3 regions of the Streptomyces sp. ID05-26A genome follow, and region 3 is predicted to be linked to each of the others. Evidence: predicted binding sites of a transcription regulator. Region 3 holds the regulator's gene; each other region holds the start of a gene.
The links. Region 3 encodes HrcA, which represses chaperone genes, less so after heat shock. Its sites were predicted from a motif close to TTNGCACTCNGNNNNNCNGAGTGCNAA; they were not measured.
Positions count from the first base shown of each region.

Region 1: the regulator HrcA is predicted to act here: its motif matches at 1,744-1,770, upstream of groL (chaperonin GroEL).
Region 2: the regulator HrcA is predicted to act here: its motif matches at 8,168-8,194, upstream of groES (co-chaperone GroES).

Region 1 covers NZ_JARAYZ010000001.1:2,715,249-2,725,818, forward strand. The annotation lists gene PV646_RS13455 (AIM24 family protein) at 1-86, shown strand, start outside; gene PV646_RS13460 (cold-shock protein) at 175-381, shown strand; gene PV646_RS13465 (serine/threonine-protein kinase) at 462-1,682, shown strand; gene groL (chaperonin GroEL) at 1,908-3,527, shown strand; gene PV646_RS13475 (hypothetical protein) at 3,808-4,293, opposite strand; gene PV646_RS13480 (RNA polymerase sigma factor) at 4,290-4,895, opposite strand; gene PV646_RS13485 (copper homeostasis protein CutC) at 5,250-5,909, shown strand; gene PV646_RS13490 (extracellular solute-binding protein) at 5,995-7,272, shown strand; gene PV646_RS13495 (carbohydrate ABC transporter permease) at 7,269-8,159, shown strand; gene PV646_RS13500 (carbohydrate ABC transporter permease) at 8,156-8,989, shown strand; gene PV646_RS13505 (beta-N-acetylhexosaminidase) at 8,986-10,356, shown strand; gene PV646_RS13510 (PspC domain-containing protein) at 10,357-10,570, opposite strand, start outside.
Region 2 covers NZ_JARAYZ010000001.1:1,502,686-1,513,255, forward strand. The annotation lists gene guaB (IMP dehydrogenase) at 1-551, opposite strand, end outside; gene PV646_RS07270 (DUF5319 domain-containing protein) at 562-1,077, shown strand; gene PV646_RS07275 (anti-sigma-D factor RsdA) at 1,216-2,106, opposite strand; gene PV646_RS07280 (sigma-70 family RNA polymerase sigma factor) at 2,107-2,679, opposite strand; gene PV646_RS07285 (response regulator transcription factor) at 2,988-3,584, opposite strand; gene PV646_RS07290 (hypothetical protein) at 3,666-4,562, opposite strand; gene PV646_RS07295 (hypothetical protein) at 4,577-5,194, opposite strand; partial or broken gene PV646_RS07300 (MerR family transcriptional regulator) at 5,282-5,527, opposite strand; gene PV646_RS07305 (WhiB family transcriptional regulator) at 5,696-5,992, shown strand; gene groL (chaperonin GroEL) at 6,068-7,693, opposite strand; gene groES (co-chaperone GroES) at 7,778-8,071, opposite strand; gene PV646_RS07320 (alkaline phosphatase D family protein) at 8,248-9,753, shown strand; gene tsaD (tRNA (adenosine(37)-N6)-threonylcarbamoyltransferase complex transferase subunit TsaD) at 9,825-10,570, opposite strand, start outside.
Region 3 covers NZ_JARAYZ010000008.1:213,489-224,058, forward strand. The annotation lists gene PV646_RS42585 (PhoH family protein) at 1-85, opposite strand, end outside; gene PV646_RS42590 (GNAT family N-acetyltransferase) at 231-980, shown strand; gene PV646_RS42595 (histidine triad nucleotide-binding protein) at 977-1,294, opposite strand; gene PV646_RS42600 (TetR/AcrR family transcriptional regulator) at 1,303-1,893, opposite strand; gene PV646_RS42605 (alpha/beta hydrolase family protein) at 1,903-2,559, opposite strand; gene PV646_RS42610 (16S rRNA (uracil(1498)-N(3))-methyltransferase) at 2,837-3,568, opposite strand; gene dnaJ (molecular chaperone DnaJ) at 3,565-4,713, opposite strand; gene hrcA (heat-inducible transcriptional repressor HrcA) at 4,770-5,792, opposite strand; gene PV646_RS42625 (hypothetical protein) at 6,021-6,392, shown strand; gene PV646_RS42630 (hypothetical protein) at 6,438-6,632, shown strand; gene hemW (radical SAM family heme chaperone HemW) at 6,634-7,842, opposite strand; gene PV646_RS42640 (nitrite/sulfite reductase) at 8,206-9,891, shown strand; gene PV646_RS42645 (Insertion element protein) at 9,888-10,046, shown strand; gene PV646_RS42650 (phosphoadenylyl-sulfate reductase) at 10,043-10,570, shown strand, end outside.

The DNA of each region.
Region 1 (10,570 bases), on a different contig from region 3:
GTCCGGGCGCCGTGCTGACCCAGGCGCGCGGCCCCCGCAGGCTCACCACCTGGTTGCGCGCCAACGGAGTCAGCCCTCGTTCATGACTCCGTAAGGAGGTATCCGCGTGAGATTTCTTCTTTTAGCGTTGCTCTCTGCGCTTTGCGTGAGATGCGTGATCTGAAGGAGGACGTCTTGGCTCTCGGCACCGTCAAGTGGTTCAACTCCGAAAAGGGATACGGCTTCATCGCGACCGATGGCGGGCCCGACGTCTTCGTGCACTACTCGGCGATCCAGATGGAAGGCTTCCGGACGCTCTCAGAAGGCGACCGGGTGGAGTTCGAGGTGCAGGCCGGGCGGGACGGGCGCAGCCAGGCGTCCGAGGTGCGCCGCGCCGGCTAGGGGCCGGTTGGAGATCACTTCGGTCACGCCTTCGGCCAACCCGGGACAAGCCGATCCGGCCGGACGTTAGGCTGCCTTGCGTGTCGGAGGACCTGAGCGGACGACGAATCGCGCATTACCGGATCGATGGTGTGCTGGGTCGCGGTGGCATGAGCGTGACGTATCGGGCCACGGACGTGAGGCTCGGCCGCAAGGTCGCGCTCAAGGTCATCGGTGAGCACCTCGCTCCCGATGCCGAGTTCCGCGAGCGGTTCGTGGACGAGGCGCGCAACACGTCCGCGATCGACCACGCGAACATCGTGCCGCTGTACGACTTCGACGAGGTCGAGGGCCTGCTGTACATCGCGATGCGGCTCGTGGACGGCCAGGACCTGTCCGGGCACATCAAGGAGGGCCCGCTCACCCCCGCGCGCACGTTGTCGCTGCTCGCCCAGGTGGCCGAAGCGCTCGACATGCTGCACGGCAAGGGCCTCGTGCACCTCGACGTGAAGCCGGCGAACGTGCTGGTGACGCAGAAGGAGGGCGTGCGCGAGCACGTCTACGTCGCCGACTTCGGCCTGACCCGCCGCGGCGCCACCGGCCACCGCACCCGAACGGGTGATTTCCTCGGCTCGCCGACCTACGCGGCGCCGGAGCACCTGCGGGGCGAGCCCGTCGACGGCCGCACCGACCAGTACGCGCTCGCGTGCATGCTCTTCGCCTGCCTGTCGGGCCGCCCGCCGTTCCAGGGCGGCGTGCAGGAGGTCATCGCGGGCCACCTCAGCAACGTCGTGCCCTCGCTGTCCCAGGTCGTGGCGTTGCCGCCGGCCATCGACGAGGTCATCCGCAAGGGCACCTCCAAGGACCCGGCGCAGCGGTTCGCGAACTGCGCCGAGCTCATCAACGCCGCACGCGTCGCTCTCGCCGGGGTCGCGCAGGGCTCGGCTCCCGCTCAACTCGGGCCGCAGTCCGGCTCGTTCCCCGCTCAGGCGCCGGTCTCCGGTCCGATGCCGGCGCAGCAGGGGCAGTACCAGGGCGGCTACCAGCAGCAGTTGCAGGACCCGGTCCGGCTGCGCCCGCCGAACCAGGTGGGCGCGAGCGCGTTCACGTCGGGCGGCAAGGAGCGGCCGGCGTGGTTCGCGCCGGTGATCGCCGCCGTGGTCGCGATCGTGGTGATCGTCGTGCTGGTGGTGATCCTCTCTCCTGGTGACGAGCCCGCGCGGCAGCCGAAGACCAACTCCTCGCCGACCCTGAACATCGGGGACGAACCGACCTCGAGGAAGCCGCTGCCGACCTCTGTGCCGGTGCGCACATCACGCTGAGAGTCGCCTGGGAGTCGTCTGCGGTCGCTTGCACTCGCCGTGTCCGAGTGCTAAACACGAACTAGCACTCGGCTCGTCCGAGTGCCAGAACAGTGAGGCTGGGACGGTGAGGCCCTTCTGGGTCGTCCGTCGCGGGCACCGAGCCTGGCCACTCGCACCGTGTTCCGCTGTGGGCGTGTGCCCGCAGTGGCCCAGGAACTCACATAGGCGGAGGAACACACCGCAATGGCCAAGATGATTGCGTTCGACGAGGAAGCCCGTCGCGGTCTCGAGCGCGGGATGAACATCCTCGCTGACGCCGTCAAGGTGACGCTCGGCCCCAAGGGCCGCAACGTCGTGCTTGAGAAGAAGTGGGGCGCGCCCACCATCACCAACGACGGCGTCTCCATCGCGAAGGAGATCGAGCTCGAGGACCCGTGGGAGAAGATCGGGGCCGAGCTCGTCAAGGAGGTCGCGAAGAAGACCGACGACGTCGCGGGTGACGGCACCACCACCGCCACCGTGCTCGCCCAGGCTCTGGTCCGCGAGGGTCTGCGCAACGTGGCCGCGGGTGCGAACCCGCTCGGCCTCAAGCGCGGCATCGAGCAGGCCGTCGAAGCCATCGCCGAGCAGCTGCTGAAGAACGCCAAGGAGATCGAGACGAAGGAGCAGATCGCTGCTACCGCGTCCATCTCCGCCGCTGACCCCACGATCGGCGAGCTCATCGCCGAGGCGATGGACAAGGTCGGCAAGGAAGGCGTCATCACCGTCGAGGAGAGCAACACCCTCGGTCTCGAGCTCGAGCTCACCGAAGGCATGCGCTTCGACAAGGGCTACATCTCCGGTTACTTCGTGACCGACCCCGAGCGCCAGGAAGCCACGCTGGAGGACCCGTACATCCTCCTGTTCGGCTCCAAGATCTCCACGGTCAAGGACCTGCTCCCGCTCCTCGAGAAGGTCATGCAGGGCGGCAAGCCGCTGCTGATCATCTCGGAGGACGTCGAGGGCGAGGCCCTGGCGACCCTGGTCGTCAACAAGATCCGTGGCACCTTCAAGTCCGTCGCCGTCAAGGCGCCCGGCTTCGGTGACCGCCGCAAGGCCATCCTCCAGGACATCGCCACCCTCACCGGTGGCCAGGTCATCACCGAGGACGTCGGCCTGAAGCTGGAGAACGCCGACATCTCGCTGCTGGGCAAGGCCCGCAAGGTCGTCGTCACGAAGGACGAGACGACCATCGTCGAGGGTGCCGGTGACGCCGACCAGATCCAGGGTCGCGTCAACCAGATCCGCGCCGAGATCGAGAAGTCGGACTCCGACTACGACCGCGAGAAGCTCCAGGAGCGCCTCGCGAAGCTCGCCGGCGGCGTCGCCGTCATCAAGGCGGGCGCGGCCACCGAGGTCGAGCTCAAGGAGCGCAAGCACCGCATCGAGGACGCCGTTCGCAACGCGAAGGCGGCCGTCGAAGAGGGCATCGTCGCGGGTGGTGGCGTTGCGCTGCTGCAGGCCGCCGAGGCTGCCTTCGCGGGTCTGCGTCTCTCGGGCGACGAGGCCACCGGTGCCAACATCGTCAAGGTCGCCGTCGAGGCTCCCCTCAAGCAGATCGCGATCAACGCTGGTCTCGAGGGTGGCGTCGTGGTCGAGCGCGTCAAGTCCCTGCCCTCGGGCGAGGGCCTCGACGCCGCGACCGGCGAGTACAAGGACCTGATCAAGGCGGGCATCATCGACCCGGCCAAGGTCACGCGTTCCGCGCTGCAGAACGCCGCGTCCATCGCCGCCCTGTTCCTGACGACGGAAGCCGTCGTCGCGGACAAGCCGGAGAAGAACGCCGCGCCGGCCGCGCCCGACGCCGGTGGCATGGACTTCTGAGTCCAGCCGCTTCGTTTCACCTCTGAAAGGCCCGGTTCGCTTCGGCGAGCCGGGCCTTTCGGCTTTCCCGGCCCCGAAACGGTCCGTCACGGGTCTGCAGAGGGTGCGTGCGGCGACGCGCGAACGAATCAGTGCTGCCCGTGCGTGGCGACGTCACGCACGGGCAGATGCCCACCCAGTTGGAAATGGCACCGGGCCGGTGCGAACCGCACCCGGTGCTCACCCGGCCATGAACCCCAGAACCCCAGAAAAACGCCGCCGCACTTCGAACAGAAGAAACTCAAAGCATGATCGTGGGCGTGACAACCGTCCGCCCGGGCTCCCCGCGGGAATTCACCAGGTGCACCAGGATCTGCGTGGTCCCGGCCGGCACGTCGGGAAGGACGAACCGCCCACCGTCGTCGGCCCGCGTGCAGGACGACTGGTGGTCGGCCACCCGGACCTCGACCTCGTGCTCCCCGGCAGGAACCAGCCACCCGTCGATCCGGTGCCGAGACCCGGTCGAGGTGAAGTTCACCATCAGCGTCAGGTTGTCGACGGTGAAGGTGATCGTGCCGGTCTGCCCGCCCCGGACCCCGGCGAACGACCCAGCGCGTTCCCACCGGGCCACTTCCACGTCCAGCGACTCCAGTGCGATCGCGAACTTCACGCGGTCCACCAGGTCGGCGGGTGGCGGGTCCAGTTCGTCGACGAGCCTGTTCAGTTCGGAGAGGACTGCGGTGTCCTCAGGGCCCCTGCGGTCGTCGCGCGGGTCGATCTCGTTCACCGCGATCCTCCTTCCGTCTCCAGGTAGTTGCGCAGCAGTGTCAGACACCGTCCCCTGGTCGGACCGATGCTGCCGTGGGGCATGGCCAGTGCCTCGGCGACTGCCCGGTACTCCGCGCGGCCCGCGAGCACGGTGAGTCGGAGCAGTTCCTGGCACCTCGTGGTCAGGCGGCCGAACGCGAGCCACAGGCGGCGGTCGCGGTCGTCCATCAGCGTCACGTCCTCGGGCAGGCCGGTGTCGGACTCGAGCTGCTCGGCGTATTCGTCGGACAGGTGCGTTTCACGCTTGTTGGGTGTCCAAGTTCGGCGTGCTTCACGCCTAGTCGTGACCACCAGGTAGCCGACCAGGGCTTTTGGCTCGTTGATGTTCTCGATGTTCTTCAAGAACGCGAGCCACACGGTCTGCACGACGTCTTCCACGGTGGTTCGGTCGAGGCCCTGTCCGCGTGCCACGTGCCACAGCAGCGGGGTCAGGTCGTCCACCAGAACGTTCAGCGCGTCCCGGTTGCCCTCGCGTGCCGCCGCTACGCACACCGCGTGCCGTTCGGTGCCTTCAAGCCCGTCCCACGGCGGACGGTCATCCGCCGTGTGCAGCTCGTCCATGCAGCACCTCCGATCGGCCGCCCTGTCAGCGCCGTCCGCCAACTCATGAAGGGCTAACTGGGCGGTAGATACCAAATTCACTCGAATGGAGCAGTATTACCGCCAAGTGACCCTCATCTTCCTCCGGGTACGCCAGCGGCCCGTGAATCCCCCTCCGAGTCACGGGCCGCCGGTGATGGGAGCTCGCGCCGGCCGGCACCCCTCGAACCGGCTGACGCTCGCTCCACGCCTGAACAAAGCGCTCATCGGAAAAGAGCGGAACTCAGGCGAGCAGATACACCCTCTGACGCGCCGAACGGCCTGCGCGCTCCCGATTCCCGAAAGCACACGACGAAGAGCGTTATGGTCTAGACCATGCCGATTCTCGAAGTGATCGCACTGGACGCGCAGGACGCCGAGGCCGCTCAGGCCGGCGGTGCCGACCGGCTCGAACTGGTCGCCGACATGGCCTCGGACGGCCTCACGCCGTCGATCTCCACCTTCAAGGAGGTGCGGAGGGCGGTCGACATCCCCATCCGCGTGATGCTCAGGGACGCCAAGGGCTTCGCGCCCGGTGACCTCAAGCAGTTGAGGCGGAGTGCGCGCGACCTCAGGGAGGCCGGCGCCACCGAGTTCGTCCTCGGTTTCCTCGACGCGGGAGGCGAGATCGACGAGGGTGTCACCCTCAACCTCGTCGCCGAACTGGAAGGCTGCGCCTGGACCTTCCACCGCGCGCTGGACAACTCCAACGACGTCTTCCGCTCGTGGGAGGTCATCAAGACCCTCGGCTGCGACACCGTGCTCGCCGCCGGCAGTGCGAAGGGCGTCGAGGACGGCATCGAGAACCTGAAGAAACTCGTCACCCAGGCTCCGCCCGCGCTGCTCGTCGGCGGCGGTCTGCAGGCACGGCACGTGCCGGAGTTGCTGGCAGCGGGCGTGAACGGATTTCACGTCGGCAGCGCGGTCCGTCCGTCCGGATGGGACTCCCCGGTCGATTCGGCATCAGTTCGGGAATGGGTCAATCGTCTGGTCTAGACCCTTGCCCTAGTCCGTTCTACAGTCACGTTGCTTCCTGTGAAATAGCTGTTGCAACATACGCAACGTGAAGGGCGCGACGACGATGCGGCTGAAGACACTTGCGGCGGTGCTGGGCGTGGGCGCGGTGGTCGCCTGCGCACCGGTGCAGTCGGGACCGACGAGTTCGGGTACGGATGAGCAGACGGGACAGCTGCGCGTGTGGCTGTTCGACGAGGTCAACCGCGGACCCAAGGAGGCCGTGGTCAAGGAGGCGATCTCCGAGTTCCAGGGCAAGCACAGCGGCGTGACCGTCGACGTGCAGTACATCCAGGTGTCCAGTCGGGCAGAGCGCTTCAAGGCCGCGTTCAGCGACCCGAAGAGCGCGCCGGACGTCGCCGAGTTCGGCAACACCGACCTCGCGGGCTACGTGTCCGCGGGCGGCTTCTCCGAGCTCGACCTGGGCAAGTGGGACGAGTCGAAGGACCTGGTCCCGACGATCCTCGACACGGCCAAGGTCGACGGCAAGACGTACGGCGTGCCGTGGTTCGTCGGCGTGCGCGCGTTGTACTACCGCACGGACGTGTTCACCGAACTCGGCCTCAAGCCGCCGACGACGTTGGACGAGATCGCGACGACGGCCCGTGAGATCCGGCAGAAGAAGCCGGAGCTGATCGGCATCTCGGCCGGCGGCAAGTACCTGTTCGCCGCGCTGCCGTTCATCTGGGCGCAGGGCGGGGACCTCGCGAAGTCCGACGGCGGCAAGTTCACCGCCACGATCGACAGCGCCGAGGCCAAGGCCGGTGTCGCCAAGTACACCGAGCTGATCAAGGACGACATCTGCCCGCCCGCCACCTGCGCGGGCAACGGTGGTGACGCGAGCGTCGAGGCGTTCCGCGCGGGCAAGGCCGCGATGACCATCGGCGGTGACTTCAACCGCAAGTCCGTCGACGCTTCTTCCGCTGCCGGCAAGTACGGCGTCGTGCCGCTGCCCGGCAAGGACAAGGGCTCGATCGCGCCCGCGTTCGCCGGTGGCAACCTGCTCGGCGTCATGAAGGGCACGCAGCGCAAGACGCTCGCCAACGAGTTCACGCAGCTGCTCGCGTCGAAGAAGTACCAGCAGAAGATGTACACGGCGATGGGCAACCTGCCGACGTTCACCGACGTGCAGAAGCAGGTCGCGGACTCCGACAAGTTCCTGGAGCCGTTCACGAAGACCCTGCAGTCCGGCACGAAGTTCGTCCCCGTCACGCCGGCGTGGGCGAAGATCGAGGCCCAGACCGTGGTGCCGACGATGCTCCAGGAGATCGTCACCGGCGCGAAGAACGTCGACGCTGCCACAGCCGATGCCGCCAAGACGATGAACGCGGCCTTCACGTCGTGAGTGTGACCGCCAAAGGCCAGGGGCGGACCGCGTTCGCCTACCTGGCTCCAGCGCTGCTGATCCTCGGGGGCCTGCTGGCCTACCCGATCTACCAGCTGGTGCTCATCTCGCTCTACGACTACGGCCAGGAACAGGTCAGCGGCGGCGCGCCGCTCGAGTTCCTCGGTCTCGGGAACTACCAGAAGCTGCTGGGAGACCAGCAGTTCTGGGGAGTCTTCGGGCAGACCGTCGCGTTCGCGGCGGTCTGCGTGGTCGGCACGTTGCTTGTGGGCGCGTTCCTCGCAATCCTCGCCACCCGCGTACGCACGTGGGTGCGCATGACGTTGTTCCTGGCGGCGCTCGGCGCGTGGTCCACGCCCGCCGTCGCCGGTTCGACGATCTGGCTCTTCCTGTTCGACGCGAACTTCGGGTTCGTGAACGAGGTCCTGGGCATCCAGGGCTTCTCCTGGACGTTCGACAAGTGGACGGCGTTCGGGCTCGTTGCCGCACAGGTGATCTGGTGCTCGTTCCCGTTCGTCATGGTGACGCTCTTCGCGGGCATCAAGGCGATCCCGGGCGAGGTGCTGGAGGCCGCCGCGCTGGACGGCGCGTCGGCGTTCCGCACGGCGTGGAGCGTCACGCTCCCGTTGCTGAAGCCGATCATCCTCGTGGTGACGATCCAGTCGATCATCTGGGACTTCAAGGTCTTCACGCAGATCTACGTGATGACGAACGGCGGCGGCATCGCCGGGCGCAACCTCGTGCTCAACGTCTACGCCTATCAACAGGCGTTCGCGGCGTCCGAGTACGGCCTGGGCGCGACCATCGGTGTCGTGATGACCGTGCTGTTGCTGGCAATCACGATGTTCTACCTGCGTGCGCTCAAGAAGTCGGGGGAGGTCCTGTGAGGCGCTGGCTGACCGAGGGCTTCGTCCTCATCATCGCCGCGGTGGTGGCGTTCCCGCTGTTCTGGATGGTGCTGTCCGCCTTCAAGCCGGAGGACGAGATCATCTCGGCCGACCCGGTGCCGTGGACGACGCGGCCGACGCTCGACAGCTTCACGCGGGCGCTGACCGTCGCGAACTTCGGGCGCTACTTCATGAACAGCATCATCGTCGCGTTGATCGTGGTCGCCCTGAGCATCCTGATCTCGTTCCTCGCGGCGACCGCGCTCACCCGCTTCCGGTTCCGCAGCCGCACGACGTTGCTGATCATGTTGCTGGTCGTGCAGATGGTGCCGGTCGAGGCGTTGACCGTGCCGCTGTTCTTCCTGATGCGGTCCGTGGGTGACTCGGTGCCGGTCTTCGGCCTGAACCACCTGGGCTCGCTCGTGCTGGTGCACCTGGCTTTCAGCCTGCCGTTCGCGATCTGGATGCTGCGGGGCTTCGTCGCCGCGGTGCCGGTGGAACTGGAGGAGGCCGCCACCCTGGACGGCGCCTCGCGGTTCCGGTTCCTGTGGCAGGTGCTGTTCCCGCTCGTCGCGCCCGGCCTGGTGGCGACGAGCGTGCTGTCGTTCATCCACGCCTGGAACGACTTCCTGTTCGCCAAGACGTTCATCATCTCGGCCGTGGAGAACCAGACCCTGCCTCTGGCGCTCCAGGTGTTCGTCAAACCCGACCAGAACGATTGGGGCGCGATCATGGCGGGCTCCACCCTGATGACCATCCCTGTGCTCATCTTCTTCGTGCTCGTGCAACGCCGTCTGGTGTCCGGCCTCGCGGGGGCGGTGAAGGGATGAACCTCCTCCCACGGCCCGTGTCCTACGTGGACGGCGGCAGACTCTGCGCTTACCAGGGCTGGGAGACCGTTCTCGTGGACGGTCCTCCCGGCGGCTATCGGCTGCTGTCGTCCGACGACGGTGTGCTGATCGAGGCGAACGACGCGGCCGGCGAGATGAACGCGTTGCAGACGTTGCGGCAACTCCTCGGAGTGCAGTCGTTCCGGGCCGCGGGGGAGAAGCCGTCGGTCATCCCCGCGTGCGAGGTCGTGGACTACCCGCGGTTCGCGTGGCGGGGCGTGATGCTCGACGTCTCGCGGCACTTCCTGCCCAAGCGGGAGGTGCTGCGCTACGTCGAACTGCTGTCCGTGCACAAGCTCAACGTCCTGCACCTGCACCTCACCGACGACCAGGGCTGGCGCTTCGAGTGCAAGCGCTACCCGAAGCTCACCGAGGTCGGGTCGTGGCGGGAGGACTCGCGGTTCGGCGACCGGCGCTCCGGCGGTCTGAAAGGCCGTCCGCACGGCGGTTTCTACACGCAGGACGACCTGCGGGAGATCGTCGAGTACGCGCGGGCACGGCACATCACGGTGATCCCGGAGATCGACGTCCCTGGGCACTCGCAGGCGGCGATCGCGGCCTATCCGGAACTGGGCGCGCACGGCGGTGGCGTCTGGACCGACTGGGGCGTCAACGAACGCGTGCTCACCACCGAGGAGTCCACAGTGGACTTCTATCGGAACGTGTTCGACGAGCTGATGGACGTCTTCCCGGCGGAGATCATCGGACTCGGCGGTGACGAGGCACCCGGTCACGAGGACGGCGTGCTGGTCCGGGCGATCGCGGAGCACATCGCGAGCAGGGGACGGCGGCCGTACGGGTGGGACGAGGTCCTGGACGCCCGTCCACTGCCTTCGAGCACTGTCGTCGCGTCCTGGCGCGGCATCGAGAACGGCGTCACGGCGCTCCGCGCGGGTCACGACGTGGTCATGTGCCCTGAGCAGCACGTCTACCTGGACTACCGGCAGTCGGACTCGCCCGACGAACCGATTCCGGTGGGCACGGTGACAACGCTGGAGGACGTCTACGCGTGGGATCCGGTGCCCGAAGGCCTCACGGGCGAAGAGCCCGGACGGCTGCTGGGGGCACAGGCGAACATCTGGACCGAGCACCTCGACTCGGCCCGGCGGGTGGACTACGCGGCGTTCCCGAGGCTGGCCGCGTTCGCCGAGGTCGTGTGGTCCCCGGCGGAGAAGGACCCCGAGTTCGTGCAGCGACTCCAGGAGCACCACCTCCCCAGGCTGGACGCACTGGGGGTGGAGTACCGGCCCCTCACCGGTCCCCACCCCTGGCAACGGCTACCTGGTGTTCCCGGGTTCCCACGGTGATCACACGGCCGGCTCTTCCTCGGGCATGAGGATCCAGGCGGCGACGTAGAGGATCGCTCCGGTGCCGAACCCGAGCAGCGTCGCCGCCACGAGGATGATCCGCATGATCGCGGCGTCCACCCCGATCATCTTGGCGACACCGCCGCAGACGCCGGCGAGCATCTTGTCGCTGCGACTCCTGCGGAGCTTCTTGACCTGGTCGGTGGCTTCGTTG
Region 2 (10,570 bases), on a different contig from region 3:
AGCAGGCCGAGCGCGGCCTCCGCGGACACGCCCACCTGGGCCGTGACCAGCGGGCCCTTGGTCATGACCTCGATCACCCGCTTGGAGTGGTCGAGCTCGAAGCGCATGTCGCGGTTCGTGATGATGCCGACGAGCTTGTTGTTCCCGTCGGTCACCGGCACGCCGGAGATGCGGTAACGGGCGCACAGCGCGTCCACCTCGGCCAGCGTGGCGTCGGGCGAACACGTGACCGGGTCGGTGACCATGCCGGCCTCGGACCGCTTGACGGTCTCGGCCTGCCGGGCCTGGTCCTCGATGCTCAGGTTGCGGTGCAGCACGCCGATGCCGCCCTGACGCGCCATCGAGATCGCCATCCGGCCCTCGGTGACGGTGTCCATCGCGGCGCTGGCCAGCGGAATCTTGAGGGAGATGTTGCGCGAGATCCTGGTGCTCGTGTCGACGCCGCTCGGGACGACGTCCGACTCGGCAGGCAGCAGGAGCACGTCGTCGAAGGTCAGTCCCAGCATGGCGAACTTGCCCGGGACTCCGTCAGCGTTGAGCTCGCTGGTCATAGCGGGTGACATGCCTTCCGTGGTGCGGTCTGCGCTCTGCCTGCCCTTTTGGGGTCCTGCGTGTCCAGTTTCCGCAGGCGGAGGCGGTGCGCCCCATGGTATCTGGACGACCGAGGGGGTACGGCGGGTACCGTGCGGGGTCGTGCCGCACGACGCGTTGCCACCAGACCCCTTCGCAGGCGACCCAGAAGACCCCGCACTCTCTCTGGGCGAGCCCGACCACGACCATCCCCCGATGGACGACGACGAACGGACGGAGCTGGTCAGCGACCTGAGCGACCTCGCCGTCTACCAAGCGTTGCTCGAACATCGCGGCGTCAGAGGCATCGTCGTGGACTGCGGCGAGTGCCAGGAACCGCACTACCACGACTGGGCACTGTTGCGAGCCTCACTCGAGCAGCTGCTCGCCGACGGCCGCATGCGCCCGCACGAGCCGGCGTTCGATCCGAACCCCGGGGCCTACGTGAGCTGGGAGTACTGCCGCGGGTACGCGGACGGTGTGACCGCGACGGAGTCGGCGCGCTGACCCGACCCGGGTTCTCGGCGGACGGGTGAGATGCAGCACTCGTCCGCCGTCACCGGTCACATTCCACCTGACGTGTGAACGCCTGAGCATGTGAACGGCCCCTGACCTCGAAAGATCAGGGGCCGTTCACATTGCGTCTCAGTTGGTGCCGGTCGACTGCCCGACGGTCTCACCGTTCGTCCCGGTCGACCCGGGGTTCTCCCCCGTGCCGGGGTCCGGCGGCGGGGGCGGCGGCGGGTTCTCCTCGCCACCCGTGGTCGGCGGCGGCGGAGTCTCCGACGACGGCGGCACGGACGGCGTCGTGGTCGTCGGCTCCGTCGTCGGCGTGGTCGTCGAGGTCGAAGGCTGCGAAGACTGGCTCGGCGTCGTCACCGGGGGCGTCGTCGGGGTCGGCGGCGCCGTCGAGGTGTTCGTGTCGAGCTCCTTCTCGAGCTCCTTGTGCTTCTGCTCGAGCTGCTGCTTGCCGTCGGCCGTCGAGACGGAACCGAGGCTGGCCTCGATCTTGTTCAGCTTCTCCCGGGCCTCGTTGACCTTGCCCTCGCGCAGGGCGAGGCGGGCCGACTCGAGGTCGGTGTTGATGATGGCCGCGGCCTCGATCGACTTCGCGTGCTCCGAGTAGAGCACTCGCGTGAGGCCCCAGAGCGCGTCGCCGGGCTGTGCGTCGCGGGCGACGAGGCTCACGCCGGTGAAGGCGATGGCCAGGACCGCCGCGGCACTCGCCAGCGGGATCAGGAAGCGGTGCCTGCTCACCGGCTGCGGACGGGCAGCCTGGATCGTGGCGATGGCGGTCTCGGTGTCGACGAGCTCGCCGAACGGCTCCGTCTCCACCTCGTTCCGCCACGCGAGCAGCAACGCGTTCAGATCGTCGTCACCCAACCCGCCGGTCACGCCCGGAGTCGCCGACCCCAGCGCGTCCAGCAGCCTGTCATCGGCCTGTACAGCCGAAAGATCATCTGCGACGGGTTCGTGCGGGGCTCTATCGTCCTGTCCGCGCACTTCTCCGTCGTCCTTCCCGTGTTCGTCGGCCACTCAGACCACCTCCTCCGCTGCCAGCGACTTGCGCAGCCGGGCCAGCGCACGATGTTGCGCCACCCGTACCGCACCCGGCGTCGAACCGACCGCCTCGGCAGTTTCCTCGGCGGAGAGTCCGACCACCACCCTCAACAGCAGGATCTCCCGCTGCTTCTCCGGCAGGACGCGCAACAACACGGCCATCCGGCCGGAGAGTTCGCCCTGCATGGCCCGCTGCTCCGGACCAGCTTCGGTCTCCGGCGCGTCCGGGACTTCGGGAACGGGTTCGGAGCGGTTCCTGGCGGCAGACCGATGTGCATCGGCGACCTTGTGCGCCGCGATCCCGTAAACGAACGCGAGGAAGGGCCGACCCTGATCGCGGTAGCTGGGCAATGCCGTGAGCACCGCGAGACACACCTCCTGGGCCACATCGTCCGCCGAAGCGAAGCTTCGCTCCTGCCTTCCAACTCTGGCGCGGCAGTACCGCACCACAAGAGGACGAATGGAGGCCAGCAGGCGTTCGATCGCCCGGCGGTCGCCGTCGACGGCCGCGCCCACTTCGGCGTCCAGTCCGTCCCCCAAGTTGGTCATCGCAGACAACAGCCCTGGTGTTACTCGTTGACGTACCGATACGGAACAACACGAGTCACTCACAGCGACCCGTTTCAGCAGCTTCACCGTACCGGTCTTCAGACCTTCTGTTCATAGGTGGGGTATGGACACCCCGAGTGAACAGCGGACACGCCGAACGGCTTACAGCCCGGCGACATTGTCACCGGGCTGGGCTAAAAGCGCGACCTGGAGGACCACCGGTCGAACAGGTGAGCCGTCTCACGCCACCGGCCCCGCTTCCCCACATGCGGCATATGAGGACACGGGGCCGGTGCGGCAAGAGTTACCTACTGGACGAGGCCTCGCCGGAAGCCGTGCGCGACCGCCTGAGCACGGTCACGAACACCGAGCTTGCGGAAGAGACGACGTGCATGCGTCTTCACCGTGTCCTCCGACAGGTAGAGCTCGCGGCCGATCTGGCCATTGCTCTTGCCCTGACTCATGCCCCGCAGCACCTGGAGCTCACGCTCCGTGAGCTGCACGCCGGGGTCGGAGGGCTGACGAGGCGCCGGCACCGAGGTGCTGGCGAGCGTGTGCGCGAGGGCTGCCACAAGCTCGGGACGCGACGCGTCCCACCTCAGGTAGCCACGGGCACCACCGGCGATCGCCGCGGCGATGCTCCCGGCGTCGTCGGGTGCGCCGAAGACGATGACGTTTGCCTGCGGGTTCGCGGAGACGAGCCGACGGGTTGCTTCAACCCCGGTCGGGACGGCGCGCTGGGTTCCCACCAGTACGACGTCGACCGGCTGCCTTGAAAAGCGAGCCAACAACTCGTCACCGTGCGCTACGCAGTCGATGCGGCTGACCCCTGGGACAGCCGACATCACGCGGGTGAGACCCTCACGCACACTGCGCCGGTCGTCGCAAATAAGGACCGTGGTCACGGGGACTCCTTTCCTGCAGCCGAGTGACGTTCCATCTCCCCTATCGGACGCTGGCGGCCCAACCTTGACACGATCCGGTGCTTAATCCGTCAAGAAGTTCGCCTGAGGGTCTGCGTTCGGGGGTTCCCCGGAACGGAGCAGCCCGGTCGGTACCCAAGGGGATTCAAGTGCGACCTGTCGGCTGACGGGATCAGCTCTGCGTAACACGCAGCTCAGAGCCTCCGTCGCCCGGTTGATGGCGGTTGCGCCCACCGTGGGGGCATGGCCCGCCAGAACGAGAGCGCTCGGCCAGATCAACGGTTGGAGCCCCTCCTTCGCACTGTGATTTAGCTCACACTCGACTAGTTCAAGCCCGCGGTTCAGGCCTTCGGCGGTCCCCCACACGACCAACGAGGTGCCCAGGACGAGTGCCGACTTGAGCTCGTGCCGCAGCGCCTTTCTGCTCGTCGCCAGCCCGTACGCGTGCTCGGCCGGCGCCACGGCGGCGTCCGCGTGCCCGGACGCCAGCTCGATCTCGGCGGTCACCCAGCCCTTGCGGACCTCACCGCGCCAGCCCCGCGTCTCAACTCGTGCGAGCAACCCGCGGGCCTCGTTCAGGCGTTGAGCACCGAGCGAATCGGCGGCGAGGCCGAGCAGGGCGTCGGTCCGGGCACCCGCGGCGTCGATCCCGTCGGGGTCCGAGGGGCCTGACGGCGGAACGCGCGCCAGGGCGGCACCGTCGAGGGCACGAGCGAGGTGGTGGGCCCCCAGCTGACGGTGGTGCGACGCGCGAGTCGAGAGGGACAACGAGGCGATCACCGGGTCGGGGTCGTGGCGGAGCGCGTCCAGCACGGTGGCCGCGGCGGCGTAGTGGCCCTGGCCGCCGAGCACCACCGCCGCCAGCCATCGGGCGCGAGGACCGGGCGACGAGAGCGCGGGCCAGACGGCGAGGCCGGGTGAATCGCCGAACGCGGCCCGGCGCAGCTCCTCTTCGAACACGAGGAGGGAGTCTTTCAGGTGACCGCGGCCTCGACCGCGTCCACGGCGGCCGCCAGGTCCTCCACCCGCTCGGCCGGCGCGGTCACCACCCCGCGCCGCCAGCCCGGCCCTCCGACGAACACCCGCACCTGCTGCCGGGTCCGCGGCAGAGCGGAGATCACCCCCGGATCGGCGTACCGGGGCAACTGCGCCCAGAGCACCACCGCGGAGGGCGCGGTGCGGCGCACGGCGGCGGCAAGGGCGTCCATCGGCAACGCCGCCCCCAACTGCCGCACGACCACGCCTCGGTGCGCCAGTTCGGCGGCGAGTGGGTAGAGAGGAAGGTTGTGCCTCTCCTCCGGCATGCACGCCAGCAGCACGGGGCGATGGTTGCGTCCGAGGGTGACGAGCGGTGTGGCGCGCACGAACGCCGCGAGCACGCACTCGTTCAGCAGGTGCCCGACCTCGACGCCGGCGCCGGAGAGCTGCCACCGGGCGGCGACGGCGGTCAGGACGGGGCGGACGACCTCGTTCCAGGTGGCGATCACGCCGTCGGACGCCAGCGAGTCGGCGAGCATTCCCTGCACCGCGATCGAGTCCATCGCGACCGCCGCACGGCCCAGACCACGCGCCAAACGAGACGCTCCGGGCATTTTCAGTCCACGTCCACCCGATGGTGCGACGGGGACCACTCCGTGTGTCATCGACGATTTCGAGTCGAGCGCGAAACGGGCCGCCTCGGCGGAGGACGCACCGCGCAGAAGTGCGCGCTGCATCAATTCGAGACGGGCCACGTCGGGCGGCCCGTATTTCCGGTGCCGCCCCACGGTGTGGCCGGTCGGACCCAGTCCGTAGCGGCGGTCCCAGGTGCGAAGGGTGGCGGGAGCCACGCCGAGTCGCCTGGCCACCGCGGCCACTGAGAGAAGGGGCTCACTCGTGTGACTACCGGTCGATTCGATCTCCGGCGGTGTCATCACGAGAGCCATGTTCCGTTCACCTCATCCGGGCGGCAACTCCGGGCGGTGAGTGATCGAACACGCGTGCCGTCACCCATCAGTTGATAAGGGTCTTCAGCCTCTTGAACAAGTTTTGACGCGGTTCTACGGTGGATCATCGTTAAGCCGAATGGAGCAGTCGTCACGGAGGCGGTCTCGATGGCGGACACCCGAAGGCTCCCCGGTCCCAACGCAGACCTGTGGGACTGGCAGATGCGCGGTTCGTGCCGGGGCATGGACAGCGCGTTCTTCTTCCACCCCGACGGTGAACGGGGTCCGGCGAGATCACGCCGGGAAGCTCGCGCGAAGGCTGTCTGCCTCGCCTGCCCGGTTCTGGAGATGTGCCGCAGACACGCTCTGGCCGTGCAGGAACCGTACGGAATCTGGGGCGGGCTCTCGGAATCGGAGCGCGACCACATCATCAAGGCGCGAAAGCGGCAGTTGGCAATTGTCTAGAACGTAAAAACCGGGGCGGCACCAAACGAAAGGTGCCGCCCCGGTTTTATTTGAGTTCGAAGAACTCTGTTCGACTCAGTGGCCGTGCCCGTGGCCGTGGCCGTGGCCACCGGCGGAAGCGGGCTCGTCCGCCTTCTTCTCGACGACGGCGCTCTCGGTCGTGAGCACCATGCGCGCGATGGAGGCGGCGTTCGCCACGGCGGAACGCGTGACCTTGACCGGGTCGATGATGCCCTGCTCGAGCAGGTCACCGAACTCCAGCGAGGCCGCGTTGATGCCGAAGCCCCACTCGCCCTCGCGGACCTTGTTCACCACGACGGCGCCTTCGAGGCCGGCGTTCGTGGCGATCCAGAACAGCGGCGCGGACAGGGCCTTCGCGACGAGCGCGACACCCGTGGCCTCGTCACCGGTCAGGCCGAGGCCGCCGTCGAGCACCTTGGAGCCGTGCACGAGAGCGGAGCCACCGCCGGGGACGATGCCCTCCTCGACCGCGGCCTTGGTAGCGGCGACCGCGTCCTCGATGCGGTGCTTGCGCTCCTTGAGCTCGGTCTCGGTGGCGGCGCCGACCTTGATCACGGCGATGCCGCCGGAGAGCTTCGCGAGGCGCTCCTGGAGCTTCTCGCGGTCCCAGTCGGAGTCCGTGTTCTCGATCTCGCGGCGCAGCTGCTCCGCGCGACCGGCGATGTCGGCCTTGGTGCCGCCGCCGTCGACGATCGTGGTGTCGTCCTTGGTCACGACGACGCGGCGGGCGGAGCCCAGCTGGTCGAGCGTGGTCTCGGTGAGCTTGAGGCCGATCTCCGAGGAGATCACCTCGCCACCGGTGACGACCGCGAGGTCGTCCAGGAACGCCTTGCGGCGGTCACCGAAGAACGGCGCCTTCACGGCGACGACCTTCAGGGTCTTGCGGACGGCGTTGACCACCAGCGTGGACAGGGCCTCGCCCTCGACGTCCTCGGCGACGATCAGCAGCGGCTTGCCGGACTCCGCGACCTTCTCGAGGATCGGGAGGACGTCGGCCAGGGCCGAGATCTTCTCGCGGTGCAGCAGGATGCGGACGTCTTCGTAGACGGCCTCCTGCGCCTCGAGGTCGGTCGAGAAGTGCGTCGACACGTAACCCTTGTCGAACTGCACGCCCTCGGTGATCGCGAGCTCGGTCGCGAGCGTGGACGACTCCTCGACGGTGATGACACCGTCCTCGCCGACGCGCTCGATGGCCTCGCCGAGCAGGGCGCCGATGGACTCGTCACGCGACGAGACCGTGCCGACCTGCGCGATGTTCTCGCGGCCCTTGACCGGGGTGGCCTTGCCGCGGAGCTCGTCCACGACGGCGTCGGCGGCGGCCTGGATGCCACGGCCCAGCGCGGTCGGGTTCGCACCCGCGGCGATGTTGCGCAGGCCTTCCTTGACCAGCGCCTGCGCCAGCACGGTGGCGGTGGTGGTGCCGTCACCCGCGACGTCGTTGGTCTTGGTGGCGACCGACTTGGCGAGCTGCGCGCCGAGGTTCTCGAACGGGTCGTCCAGCTCGATCTCACGGGCGATGGTCACGCCGTCGTTGGTGACCGTCGGGCCACCGAACTTCTTGTCGAGGACGACGTGGCGCCCGCGCGGCCCAAGGGTGACCTTGACCGTGTCGGCGAGCTTGTTCACGCCGCGCTCGAGCGCCCGACGAGCGTCCTCGTCGAAGCTGATCTGCTTGGGCATTACTTGAAGCCTCTCTGAGTAGCGAAACGCCCCGGAAGCCCCGGATGGGGCGCCGGGGCGTCAGGCATGACAGCCGAGCGTCGACTAGTTGACGACGGCCAGCACGTCGCGAGCGGAGAGGATCAAGTACTCCTCGCCGTTGTACTTGACCTCGGTGCCGCCGTACTTCGAGTAGATGACGACGTCGCCGACAGCCACGTCCAGCGGGACGCGGTTGCCCTTGTCGTCAATGCGGCCGGGGCCGACCGCGAGGACCTTGCCCTCCTGGGGCTTCTCCTTCGCGGTGTCCGGGATCACGAGGCCGGAGGCGGTCGTCGTCTCGGCCTCGGAGGCCTGAACGACGATCTTGTCCTCAAGCGGCTTGATGTTCACGCTCACCGGGATGACCTCCACGGGTCGTTGGCAGGTTCGTCTGTTTAACGGCTCCTGCCACCCCGCCGTCGCGGGGGTCGGGGCGGTGCTGGTGCCGTGCAATTGGCACTCTACCCACGAGAGTGCCAAGGCTTCAACGAGACCCCCGAACCGATCACCATCCGGGAGCCGTATTCAGGGGCATGTCCCCGTTGACGCGCCGAACGCTGCTGCTCGCAGGCGTGGCAGGAGTCACAGCCCTCTCGGCCGGTGCCTCTGCCCGTCCGAGCGACCCTTTCACACTCGGTGTGGCCTCGGGCGACCCGGCACCCGACGGGGTGGTCCTGTGGACCAGGCTGGCCTTCGAGCCCCTCGCCGGGGACGGCCTCGGAGGCATGCCGAACCGTCCGGTCGAGGTGCTCTGGCAGGTCTCGGAGGACGAACGGTTCACCCGAATCGTGCAACGCGGCTCCACCACGGCTCGACCCGAGGAGGCGCACAGCGTCCACGTCGAGCTCGTCGGGCTGGAGGCCGGCCGCGAGTACTTCTACCGCTTCAAAGCCCTCAACCACCTCTCACGGACGGGCCGCACGCGCACGGCACCGCCTCCGAACGTGCTGCAGGTACCGCTGACGATGGCCTTCGCGTCGTGCGCGCAGTACGAGCACGGGTACTTCACGGCGTATCGCAGGCTCGCGGAGGACGAACCCGACCTGGTGCTGCACCTCGGCGACTACACGTACGAGTACGAGAGCGGCATCCACGTCGCCCCGAGCGGCAACGTCCGGCACGTCGAGGGCCCGACCACGGTGACGCTCGCGGGCTACCGGCGGCGGCAGGCGCAGTACAAGACCGATCCCGACCTGAAGGCGGCCCACGCCGTGGCGCCGTGGTCGGTGATCTGGGACGACCACGAGATCGACAACAACTGGGCGGGGCTGCTGCCGGACAAGCCGCAGCCGAACTTCCTCGCGCGCCGGGCCGCGGCCATCCAGGCGTACTACGAGAACATGCCCCTGCGCAGGTCATCGAGGCTGTACCGGCGGATCCGATGGGGCGCGCTGGCCACGTTCCACATGCTCGACACCCGCCAGTACCGGACGGACCAGGCCTGCGGGGACGGGCTGCAACTCTGTCCCGAACGGCTCGAGCCCGAGCGCACCATGCTCGGCGCCGCGCAGGAGGACTGGCTGTTCGACGGCTTCCGCGGCTCCGCGGCCCGCTGGGACGTGCTCGCGCAGCAGGTGTTCTTCTCCCAGTACGACTACATCCCCGGCGAGGTCGACAAGTTCCTGCTGGACGCGTGGGACGGCTACGTGGCGGACCGCGACCGGGTCGTGGCGGGGTTCGCGGACGTGCGGAACCCGATCGTGCTGACCGGGGACGTGCACGCGGCGTGGGGTGCGGAGGTCAAGGAGCGCTGGGACGACCCGTCGTCGAAGACCCTCGCGACCGAGCTCGTGACCACGTCGATCACGGCCGGTGGCGACGGCTCGGAGGAGTACGCCGAGACACCGCTGTGGCTGCGGGAGAACCCGCACGTGAAGTACTTCAACAACCGCCGCGGCTACACGCTCACCAGGTTCACGCCCGATGAACTGCGCACGGACTTCCGCGGCCTCGACTACGTGACGAGGCCCGGCTCCCCGATCTCCACGAAGGCGTCGTTCGCCGTGGAGGATCGGGTGCCAGGCCTCAACAAGGTCTAGCGAAGCTGACCTCGTTGAGGCCTGGCACCCTCCAGCTTGAAGAGATGTGACAGCCCGGGCCTCACCAAGCTTCAGAGGATCTGGACCGCGTTGACCGGCAGGCCGGGGTTGGTCGAGAGGTCCATCGACGACGGCTTCGCGCCCGCCGCCACCAGGTGGGCGCCGAGAGCGGCGATCATGGCGCCGTTGTCGGTGCACAGCCGTGGGCGCGGCACGCGCAGTTCGATGCCCGCCTCGGCACAGCGCTCGGCGGCCAGGCCGCTCAACCGCGAGTTCGCCGCGACACCGCCGGAGATGACGAGCGTGCCGACGTCGAGGTCCTTCGCGGCCCTGATCGCCTTGGCGGTCAGCACGTCCGCGACGGCCTCCTGGAACGACGCGGCGACGTCGGCCAGCGGGATCTCCTCGCCGGCGCGCTCGGCGCGTTCGACCCAGCGGGCGACCGAGGTCTTCAGGCCGGAGAACGAGAAGTCGTACTTCGCGTCGCGCGGGCCGGTGAGGCCGCGCGGGAACGCGATCGCGCAGCCGTTGCCCTGCTTGGCGAGCTTGTCGATGGGCGGGCCACCGGGGTAGGGCAGGTCGAGCAACCGCGCGACCTTGTCGTACGCCTCGCCGGCGGCGTCGTCCACTGTGGACCCGATCTCGGTGATCGAGTTCGCCAGGCCGCCCTCGATCAGCAGCAGCTGCGAGTGGCCGCCGGACACCAGCAGCGCGAGGCAGCGCTGCGGCAACGGGCCGTGCTGCAACGTGTCCGCGGCGACGTGGCCCGCGAGGTGGTTCACGCCGTAGAGCGGCTTGCCGAGCGCGGCCGCGTACG
Region 3 (10,570 bases):
ACCCGAGCAGCGTGAGCACCGCGCCTTCCGGCACGGCGAACCGGGACTGACCTTCCTTGTTGCTCTGCTGGTTTTCTTCGGCCACGTGGCCCCGGCCTGCTTCCTGTCGCTCGGATCTGGTGCCGTCGATGCTAGTCCGGCCGAAAATGAGTGGCTACCGGATTGCTCACCGTGTGTGCTCGGGAGTTGTGGAGATTCGCAGGCTTGGTGTTGAGGACGTACCCGAGTGCATGAAGCTCATCACGGACCGGGGTTGGACGTGGACGCCCGCTCAGTGGGAGATGATGCTGGCCCTCGGCCCGGGATACGGCGCTTTCGACTCGTCCGGACTGCTCGGCACGGCGTTGACCACGCCTTATCCCGAGATCCAGGCGATCAGCGGCGTACTGGTCGCTTCGTGGGCGGAACGGCGGGGCATCGGCACTCGGCTGATGTCCGCGGTGCTGGACGTCAGTCCGTCCGTTCTGTACGCGACGGCCATGGGTGAACCGCTCTACGTGAAGCTCGGCTTTCACCCTGTCGGGGAGACCGCCGATTACCACGGCGTGTTCACCGGAGAGGCTCCCGGAACGACCCGAGCGGCCACTCCCGCCGACGCCGCGTCGCTCGCGGCGCTCGACCACGAGGCCAGCGGGTACACCAGGCCCGTGCTCTGGGAGCGGCTGCTCGCCCCGGCGTCGCCATACCGCGTGCTGATGTCGGACGACGGTGTCATCGCCACCCGGCCGAATCCCGACGGGGTCACCATCGGCCCGCTGATCGCGCCCACCGCCTCGGCCGCGTGCGGGTTGATCGCGGACCTGGCGGCCGGAGAGGGCAGGGTCCGCGTGGACACCGACGACGCCGAGGTCGCGGCTTTCCTGCTGGGTCAGGGTTTCGAGAAGCGCAACGGCGGCTGCAGCCTGATGGTCATGGGCGCCGCGGACGTACCGGGTGACCGTTCGCGTTACTTCGCTCCCGCGTCGCACGCGCTCGGCTAGAGACGGTGTCCGCCCAGCAGGTGCAGGTGGGCGTGGAAGACCTCCTGCCCGCTGTCCGGACCGGTGTTGAACAGCAGCCGGTAGCCGGTTTCGGCCACGCCCTCGGCACCGGCGACCTCCTTGGCCGCGGCGAACAGGTCGCCGAGCTGGTCTCCGTCCAGGTCGACGGCGTCCGGCACGTGCTCACGCGGGATGAGCAGGACGTGCACGGGCGCCTTGGGCTGGATGTCGCGGAACGCGAGCGTCGTCTTGGTCTCGTGCACGATCGTCGCGGGGATCTCGCCGGCCACGATCCGGCAGAACAGGCAGGACATGCCCCGAGTCAACCGAACAGCGAGTCCAGCCGCTCGTCGAGGGCCTCGACCATCTCCTCGGCCGTCACCTCGTCGGGGCCCAGGCCGTGGTGGATGTTGAGCCCGTCGATCAACGCGACGAGCAGCCGCGCGGCCTTCAACGGCACGACGCCCGCCCGCAGTTCGCCCGCTTGCTGCGCGGCGGTGAGCACGCGCGCGATCTCGTCGTACAGCTGCCGGGTGCCGAAGCGTTCCAGTTCGTGCAACGACGGTTCGACCATCGCCCGCGGCAGGAACGACAACAGCACGGCGGCCTCGACGCGCCGGTCCTCGTCCATCGCCAGCATCTCGTGGGCGAGGGACCGCAGCACCTCCCGGTTCCCGGCGGTGGTGTCGATCTTCTCCAGCCGGGCGAGGAACCGCAGGTACGCGAGCTCCATCGCGAAGCCCAGCAACGCGTCCTGCGTCGGGAAGTAGTGCCGCAGCGACCCGCTCGACCACCCGGACTCCGCTGCCACGGCACGCACGGACGCGTGGTCTATCCCGTCCCGCTGGACGATGCGCCACACTGCCTCGGCGAGCTCGCGGCGGCGTTCCTCGTGGTCGACAACCTTCGGCACCGGCCCTTTCTAGCAGTCGCGGGCAAGCCGGACGACGGCCGCGCGGCACTGCTCCCAGGCCTCGGTGCCGGGCGTGATCACGTCCATGTGCCCGGCCCCCGGCACCACGACGAGCTCCGCCTGCGGCTCGGCCTCGCAGAACCCGATCGACTGCTCGACGGGCACGTCCTCGTCCTGGTCACCGTGCACGCACACCACGGGCTTGCCGATGGGGATCAACGCGGCCGGTGAGGCCTCCGCGAACTGCTCCTCGGTGCACAGTTCCAGCGCCCTCGGCGTGATGTGCTTCGTGAAGTCCAGCACGGCGGCCTGGGCGACGGCTCCGGCCACTCGCGCGCTGTGCTTGGCCGCCCACACGGCGAGATGGCCTCCCGCGCTGTGCCCGAGGGTCACGACGGGCCCGATGTCGACGGCGTCGATCGCGGCGAGCACGTCCTGCCCGGTCTGCGGCCAGCCACCGCCGCCGCTCACCCGCCGGTACTCGATGTTCCAGACGGCGAACCCGTCGGCCACGAGCGCGTCCGCGAGGGGCCGGCCGAGTTCCAGGCCGTAACGCTGATGCCAAAAACCACCGTGAATGACGACAACAGCACCCTGAGTCGCGTTCTCGGGAACGTAAAGCTCGCCGAACTGACTGGGATGGTCACCGTAAGCAATTCGCTGCACACGCAGAACTTACGCGAAGTGAGGAAAGAACCTCAGAAAAACAAAAGGGGCGCCTCGCGGTCCGAAGCCTGGGGGTCGCTTCGCCGCGAGGCGCCGACGCCGGACCGAGGGGGGAGGTGTCCGGCGAGTCTTTTGGTCAGAAGGGTCTAACCGTCTACTCCGTTTCCGGATAGACCAATCAGCCCCTCTGCCACCAAGGGTAACCCCATCCGCCTGGGATTCGCTACAACTTCCGTCAAGCCAATCCATCCAGCGTTCATCTTCGGAGTGATCGGGGTCACCAGCGGGACGTGCGCACCCCAATGGCACCAAGAGCAACCGCCGCAGCTGTAGAAGCACGCAAAACAGTTGGACCCAATCGGACCACCCGAGCACCGGAAGATCGCAAAGTCTCGAGTTCCTCCGGCGTGATTCCGCCTTCGGGACCCACCACTAGCAGCACGTCCCCGGAATCGGGCAACGGAACGTCCGCAAGTCGTTCGGTGGCGCTCTCGTGCAACACGAGAGTGAGTGCGGACGACGACATGCGATGAGAAAGCTGAGTGGTGCTCACGGGTTCGTCGACGACCGGCACGCGCGCCCGGCGGGCCTGCTTCGCCGCCTCACGAACCGTGGATCGCCAGCGCCCCAGCGCTTTCGCGCCGCGCGGCCCGTCCTCCCACTTGGTGATGCACCGGGTGGCGCGCCAGGGCACCACACCGTCCACCCCGGCCTCGGTGGCGAGCTCGACCGCGAGCTCGCCGCGGTCGCCCTTGACCAGGGCCTGGGCGAGCACCACGCGCGGTGCAGGCTCAGGCTCCACCCAGCGCTCGACGATGCGCAGCGCCAGGGCGTCCTTCTCCACCGCCACCACGGAACAGCGCACCTGGGCACCGGACCCGTCCGACAGCACGAGTTCCTCGCCCACGCGCAACCGCTTCACGGTGGCGGCGTGACGGCCTTCCGGCCCGTCCAGCACGAACTCCTCGCCCCGCGGCAGTGCCGCGACGAGGAAGACGGGCAGCGTCACCGGTGGCCGCGCGAGGAACGCAGGCGGGAGAACAGCCCGCCGCCACCCTTGCCGTTGTGGGACAGGGAGGGCTCGCTCTCCCCGCGCATCTCGGCCAGGTCGCGCAGCAACGAGGACTGGGCGGCGTCGAGCTTGGTCGGCACGACGACCTCGAGGTGCACGTGCAGGTCGCCGCGACCGTCGACACGGCCGGTGGAGCGCAGCTTCGGCATGCCGCGGCCCGTCATGACGAGCTGCGTGTTCGGCTGCGTGCCGGGGTCGATCTGGAGTTCTTCCTCGCCGTCGAGGGTCTTCAACGGCAACGTGGCGCCCAGCGCGGCCGTCGTCATCGGGATCTGCACGATGCAGTGCAGGTCGGCGCCGTCGCGTTCGAAGATCTCGTGCGGGTGCTCCTCGACCTCGACGTAGAGGTCGCCGGCCGGGCCACCGCCGGGGCCGACCTCGCCCTGGCCCGCGAGGCGCACGCGCATGCCCTCGGCGACACCGGCGGGGATGTTGACGGAGATCGTGCGACGCGAGCGCGTGCGGCCGTCACCGGCGCACTGCTGGCACGGGTCGGGGATGACCTCGCCGTAGCCGCGGCAGACCGGGCACGGGCGGGACGTGACGACCTGGCCGAGGAACGAGCGCTGCACGGACTGGACCTCGCCGCGGCCGTGGCACGTGTCGCACTGGACGGGCTTGGAGTTGTTCTGGGTGCCGGCGCCATGACAGCGGTCGCACAGGATCGCCGTGTCGACCGTCAGCTCGCGGGTGGCGCCCGCGGCGCACTCCTCCAGCGTCATGTCGAGCCGGATCAACGCGTCGGAGCCGGGCTGCACGCGGCTGCGCGGCCCACGGCCACCGCCGGACTGCGCGCCGAAGAAGGCGTCCATGATGTCGCCGAGACCGAAGCCCGAGAACGGGTCACCACCGGGACGGCCACCGCCGCCCGAGTCGAGCGGGTCGCCACCCAGGTCGACGACGCGGCGCTTCTCGGGGTTCGACAACACCTCGTAGGCGGCCGTCACCTCCTTGAAGCGGGCCTCCTCGTTGGGATTGACGTCCGGGTGCAGCTGCCTGGCGAGCTTGCGATAGGCGCGCTTGATCTCATCCTGTGTCGCGTTCTGCGAGACACCGAGGATGCCGTAGTAATCCCTGGCCACCTTGTTCGCTTTCATGTTCATCCACTACTGCAAGTACGTGTGGGCGGTACGTCGCTTCAACGACCCGTCAGGATCTCACCGACGTAGTTGGCAACCGCGCGCACGGCCGCCATAGTCCCGGGATAGTCCATGCGCGTCGGTCCGACGACGCCCAGACCCCCGAGCGGATTGTCACGGCTGCCATAGCCGATGGACACCACGGAAGTGCTGCGCATCTCAGCGGCCTCGTTCTCCTCGCCGATGCGCACCAGCACACGACCGGGGTCGCGGGAGGCGGCGAGCAGCTTGAGCACGACGACCTGCTCCTCCAACGCCTCCAGCACCTGCCGCAGCGAGCCGGGGAAGTCGGTGATGCTCCGCGTGAGGTTCGCCGTTCCGCCGAGCACCAGCCGTTCCTCGGGGTGCTCCACCAGCGTCTCGATGAGCACAGTAGCGACTCGCAGCATCGGATCGCGGAGGTTCGACGGAACCTCGTCGGGCAGTTCGGCGACCTTGGCCGACGCCTCGGCGAGCCGCTGCCCCGCCATCGCCTGGTTGAGCACACCGCGCAACTGGGCCGTGTGCTCCTCGCTGATCACGTCCCCGAGCTCGACGATCCGCTGGTCGACGCGCCCGGTGTCGGTGATGAGCACCAGCATCAGCCGCGACGGCGTGATCGGCAGCACCTCCAGGTGACGCACGGCCGCACGCGACAACGTCGGCACCTGGATCACCGCCACCTGCCGGGTGAGCTGCGCGAGCAACCGGACACTGCGGCGCATCACGTCGTCGAGGTCGACCGCCCCGTCGAGGAAACTGCGGATCGCCCGCCTCTCGGCCTGCGAGAGCGGCTTGATCTCACTCAGCTTGTCGACGAAGAGCCGGTAGCCCTTGTCCGTCGGCACGCGTCCCGCGCTGGTGTGCGGCTGGGCGATGTACCCGTCGTCCTCCAGCGCGGCCATGTCGTTGCGCACGGTCGCGCTCGACACACCCAGGTTGTGCCGCTCGACCAGGGCCTTCGACCCGACGGGCTCCTGGTTGGACACGTAGTCGGCGACGATGGCGCGCAGCACCTCGAACCGACGTTCATCGGCGTTCATCGCTGTTCACCTCCGTGTCCACTACTCCCGAGTTTACCCAGCCGGATTCGTGCCCCGTGCCCGCTCTGAAGTCGCGCTCGATCGAGGCTCCGAGGGTCGCGCCGGACGACTAACGGCAGCGGCGGCTTCCGCGACTACACGAGCGTGTCGGACGAAACGAACACAGGCGCGTTCACGTGTCACCACTGCCGCCGGACGAGCGATGAACCGCACTGCCCGAACTGCGGCATGCAGCTCGACTCCCGCGGGCGGGTCAGCAGGATCCAGGGCTCCAGCGCCGACGACGTCATGCGGGTGTACTCGGAGGTGCGGCGAGCGGACGGGGAACGTCCTGCCCTCACCAGGTCTCCCTGGGTGTCCGGCTCGTTCTACCTGGTCCTGTTCGTGGTGGCGACCGCCGTGCTGCTCGTCGTGGGTCAGCTGGCGTCCATCTGGGTGCTGCCCGTCGTGGTGGTCGGCGGTCTGCTCGCGGTCACCGTCGTGGGCGCGTTCCAGCTCCGCCAGGACGACAAGGTCACCGAACGCGGTTTCCTGCACCTCATGATCGCGGTGCTCGGCAGGCTGCCGAGCCTCCTGCGCAACCGTCAGCCGCCTCCCTGACCGAGACTCCGGTTTTTTGTCGGTGGTGCTCGCTAGGGTCCAAACGTGGGCAACGTGGTGTGGCTCCGGCCACCGGGGAAGCCATGTCTGGTGTTCAGCGACGACGCGTGGTGGGAAGGCACGGTCGTCTGGGAGGAGGTCCGCAGGGAGGACGGGTTGTGGTGGGGCACCGCGACCTACGACAGGAACGGGGACACCGTCACCGAGGTGCGCAGTCAGCACGACCTGCGCGCCCGGTGACTCAGGGCAGCAGGCGCCGCACCACGGCGTCGGCCAGGAGCCGTCCGCGATCGGTCAGCACGCACCGGTCGTCCAACGGCTCCAGCAGCCCGTCGGCGACCGCCTGCTTCGCCGCGTCACGTCCCTCGGAGTCCAGCACGTCGAGAGGCAGCCCTGAAGCCAGGCGCAGTTCGAGCAGCACGCGCTCGACCCGCTGGTCTTCCAAGGACAACGTCTCGCGGCCTGCCGCGGGCGAGTTCCCCTCGGCCAGCAGGGACGAGTAGCGGGCCGGGTGCTTCACGTTCCAGAACCGCACGCCGCCGACGTGGCTGTGCGCGCCGGGGCCGAAGCCCCACCAGTCCGCGCCCTTCCAGTACAGGACGTTGTGCCGGCACTGGGCTTCCACCGAGGTGGCCCAGTTCGACACCTCGTACCAGGAGAAGCCGGCACCGCTCAGAACGGAGTCGACCATCTCGTAGGACGAGGCGAGCACGTCGTCGTCCGGCATGGGCAGGTCGCCGCGGCGGATGCGGCGGGCCAGGCCGGTGCCGTCCTCCACGATCAACGCGTAGGCGGACACGTGGTCGACGCCCGCGTCCAGCACGGCGTCGAGAGACGCGGCCAGATCCGAGGGCCGCTCCCCCGGTGTGCCGTAGATCAGGTCCAGGTTCACGTGGTCGAACCCGGCCGTGCGTGCCTCGCGGGCGGCTTCACCCGGACGGCCGGGTGTGTGTTTGCGGTCCAGCACGGCGAGTACGTGCCGTGCGGCCGACTGCATGCCCAACGACACGCGCGTGTAGCCCGCGGAGCGGATCCCCTCGAAGAACTCGACGGACGTCGACTCGGGGTTCGACTCCGTCGTCACCTCGGCACCCGGAGCCAGGCCGAACGACTGGCGCACGGCGTCCAGCACGTCCGAAAGACCGGAGGCGCCGAGCAAAGAAGGCGTTCCCCCGCCCACGAACACGGTTTCGGCCAAAGGCGCGGTCCCGAGGACGGACGCGGCCAGGTCGAGTTCGCGGCGCAGGCCCTCCAGCCACGACTCCGGCGACGCGGAGGAGCCCAGCTCACCCGGCGTGTAGGTGTTGAAGTCGCAGTAGCCGCAGCGGGTCGCGCAGAACGGCACGTGCACGTAGATGCCGAAGGGGCGCGAACCGACGCAGGCGAGGGAAGAGGCGGGGAGCGAACCGTCAGCGGGCGCGGGCTCGCCTTCGGGCAGAGCGGAGGGCATGACTCCCAGTGTCCCCTACAAGGCACGAATGGCGGTGTTCGACCAGGGGAAGTATCTGTCGGTGACAGAAGTATTACGGAGTGAAACCAGCCTAGGATGTCAACTCCCCCTCGTCAATCCCAGCATTCGGTTGGCGGTGGACCACGCACTGGACGGCATGCACACTGAGGACATGCATTCGACTGGAGTCCGCCTCGTGGCCCGCCGCCACGTCGACTTCCGTCGTGTCTCCAGCGCGATGTGCCGTCGTTCGGCATGACCGCGCGCTGATTTGTTCCCGTCAGCGCCCGGCGCGCTGACGACGCCCCCACCACAAGCACCTCCGGGCTCGCACGCGCACCGAGCGCCTCGAAACCCCGGAGGATGGCGATGGCCACGCCGCAGACGTCACCGCGTGCCAAGCAGCGTCGCGGCGAGGGTCAGTGGGCACTCGGATACCGAGAGCCGCTGAACCCCAACGAGCGGAGCAAGAAGGACGACAACCCGCTCAACGTCCGCGCCCGCATCGAGAACATCTACGCCCACGGCGGTTTCGACTCGATCGACCCTGCCGACCTGCGCGGACGGTTCCGCTGGTACGGCCTGTACACCCAGCGCAAGCCCGGCATCGACGGCGGCCGCACGGCCACGCTCGAGCCGGAGGAGCTGGACGACGAGTTCTTCATGATGCGCGTCCGCAGCGACGGCGGTGCGCTCACCACGCAGCAGCTGAGGGTTCTCGGTGAGATCTCGCAGACCTACGCGCGTGACACCGCGGACATCACCGACCGCCAGAACATCCAGTACCACTGGATCCGGGTCGAGGACGTTCCCACGATCTGGCAGAAGCTCGAAGCGGTGAACCTCACGACGATGGAGGCGTGTGGCGACAGCCCGCGCGTCATCCTCGGCTCGCCGGTCGCGGGCATCTCGGTGGACGAGATCATCGACGGGCAGCCGGCGATCGACACGATCCTCGAGCGCTACATCGGTGACCCGCGCTTCTCGAACCTGCCGCGCAAGTTCAAGACCGCCATCTCCGGTCTGCAGGACGTCGCGCACGAGATCCACGACATCGCGTTCGTCGGCGTGAACCACCCCGAGCACGGGCCCGGCTTCGACCTCTGGGTCGGCGGCGGCCTGTCCACGAACCCCATGCTGGGCAAGCGTTTGGGCGCGTGGGTGCCGCTCGACGAGGTGCCGGACGTGTGGGAAGCCGTCATCTCCGTCTTCCGCGACTACGGCTACCGCCGCCTGCGTCACCGTGCGCGCATCAAGTTCCTCGTCGCCGACTGGGGCCCGGAGAAGTTCCGCCAGGTCGTCGAGGACGAGTACCTCAAGCGCAAGATGATCGACGGCCCCGCGCCGGAGCAGCTGGACCAGCAGCTCGACCACATCGGCGTGCACAAGCAGAAGGACGGCCTGTTCTACGTCGGCGCCGCGCCCGTCGCGGGCCGCGTGTCGGGCTCGATCCTGGTCGAGGTCGCGAAGTACGCCGAACGGGCGGGCTCCGGCCGCGTCCGCTTCACGCCGCAGCAGAAGATCATCGTGCTGGACGTGCCCGAGGCCGAGATCCCCACGCTCAAGAGCGACCTCGCGAAGCTCGGCCTGCAGGTCGACCCGTCGCCGTGGCGCCGGGGCATCATGGCCTGCACCGGCATCGAGTTCTGCAAGCTCGCGATCGTCGAGACCAAGGCCCGCGCCCTCGACCTCGTCACGCAGCTCGAAGCCAACCTCAAGGACATCGTGGACGGCGTCACGGCGCCGATCACCGTGCACATCAACGGCTGCCCCAACTCCTGCGCCCGCATCCAGACCGCGGACATCGGCCTCAAGGGCCAGATCGTCACGGACGAGTCGGGCAACCAGGTCGAGGGCTTCCAGGTGCACCTCGGTGGCGGGCTCGGCCTCGACGCCGGGTTCGGCCGGAAGTTGCGCGGCCACAAGGTGACCGCGGCCGAGCTGCCCGAGTACGTCGAGCGGGTGGTCCGGAACTTCGTGGCCCAGCGCGAGACCGACGAGCGGTTCGCGCAGTGGGTCGGCCGGGCGGAAGAGGGTTCGCTGCGATGACTGAGAGGGCGACGCCGTTCTACTGCCCCTACTGCGGTGACGAGGACCTCCGGCCGCAGGAGGAACCCAGCTACGCGTGGCTGTGCACCGGGTGCCGCCGCGTCTTCAAGGTCTCGTTCGTCGGGCTCAACCTGCCGCAGGAGGTGAAGAAGTGAGCGATCTCAAGATCGTCGCCGACGCGGCCGAGCAGGAACTGCGGGACGCGAGCCCCGAAGAGGCGCTGGAGTGGGTGGCGCGGACGTTCGGCGACAACTACATCGTCGCCTCCAACATGCAGGACGCCGTGCTGATCGACCTCGCCGCCAAGGTGAAGCCGAACTTCGACGTGCTGTTCCTGGAGACGGGTTACCACTTCCCGGAGACCATCGGCGTGCGTGACGCCGTCGGCGTCGTCTACCCGGACGTGCGGATCGTCAACGCCGCCGCCGAGCAGTCGGTCGAAGACCAGGAACGCGAGTTCGGCCTGCTGTACCAGTCGGATCCGGCCACGTGCTGCAACCTGCGCAAGGTCGTGCCGCTGCGCCGGGAGCTCGCGAAGTACGACGCGTGGGTCACCGGTGTGCGCCGCGTGGACGCCCCGACTCGGGCGAACACGCCGATCGTGCAGTGGGACGACCGCAACGGCCTGGTGAAGATCAACCCGATCGCTCCGTGGAGCGACGACGAGTTCAACGCCTAC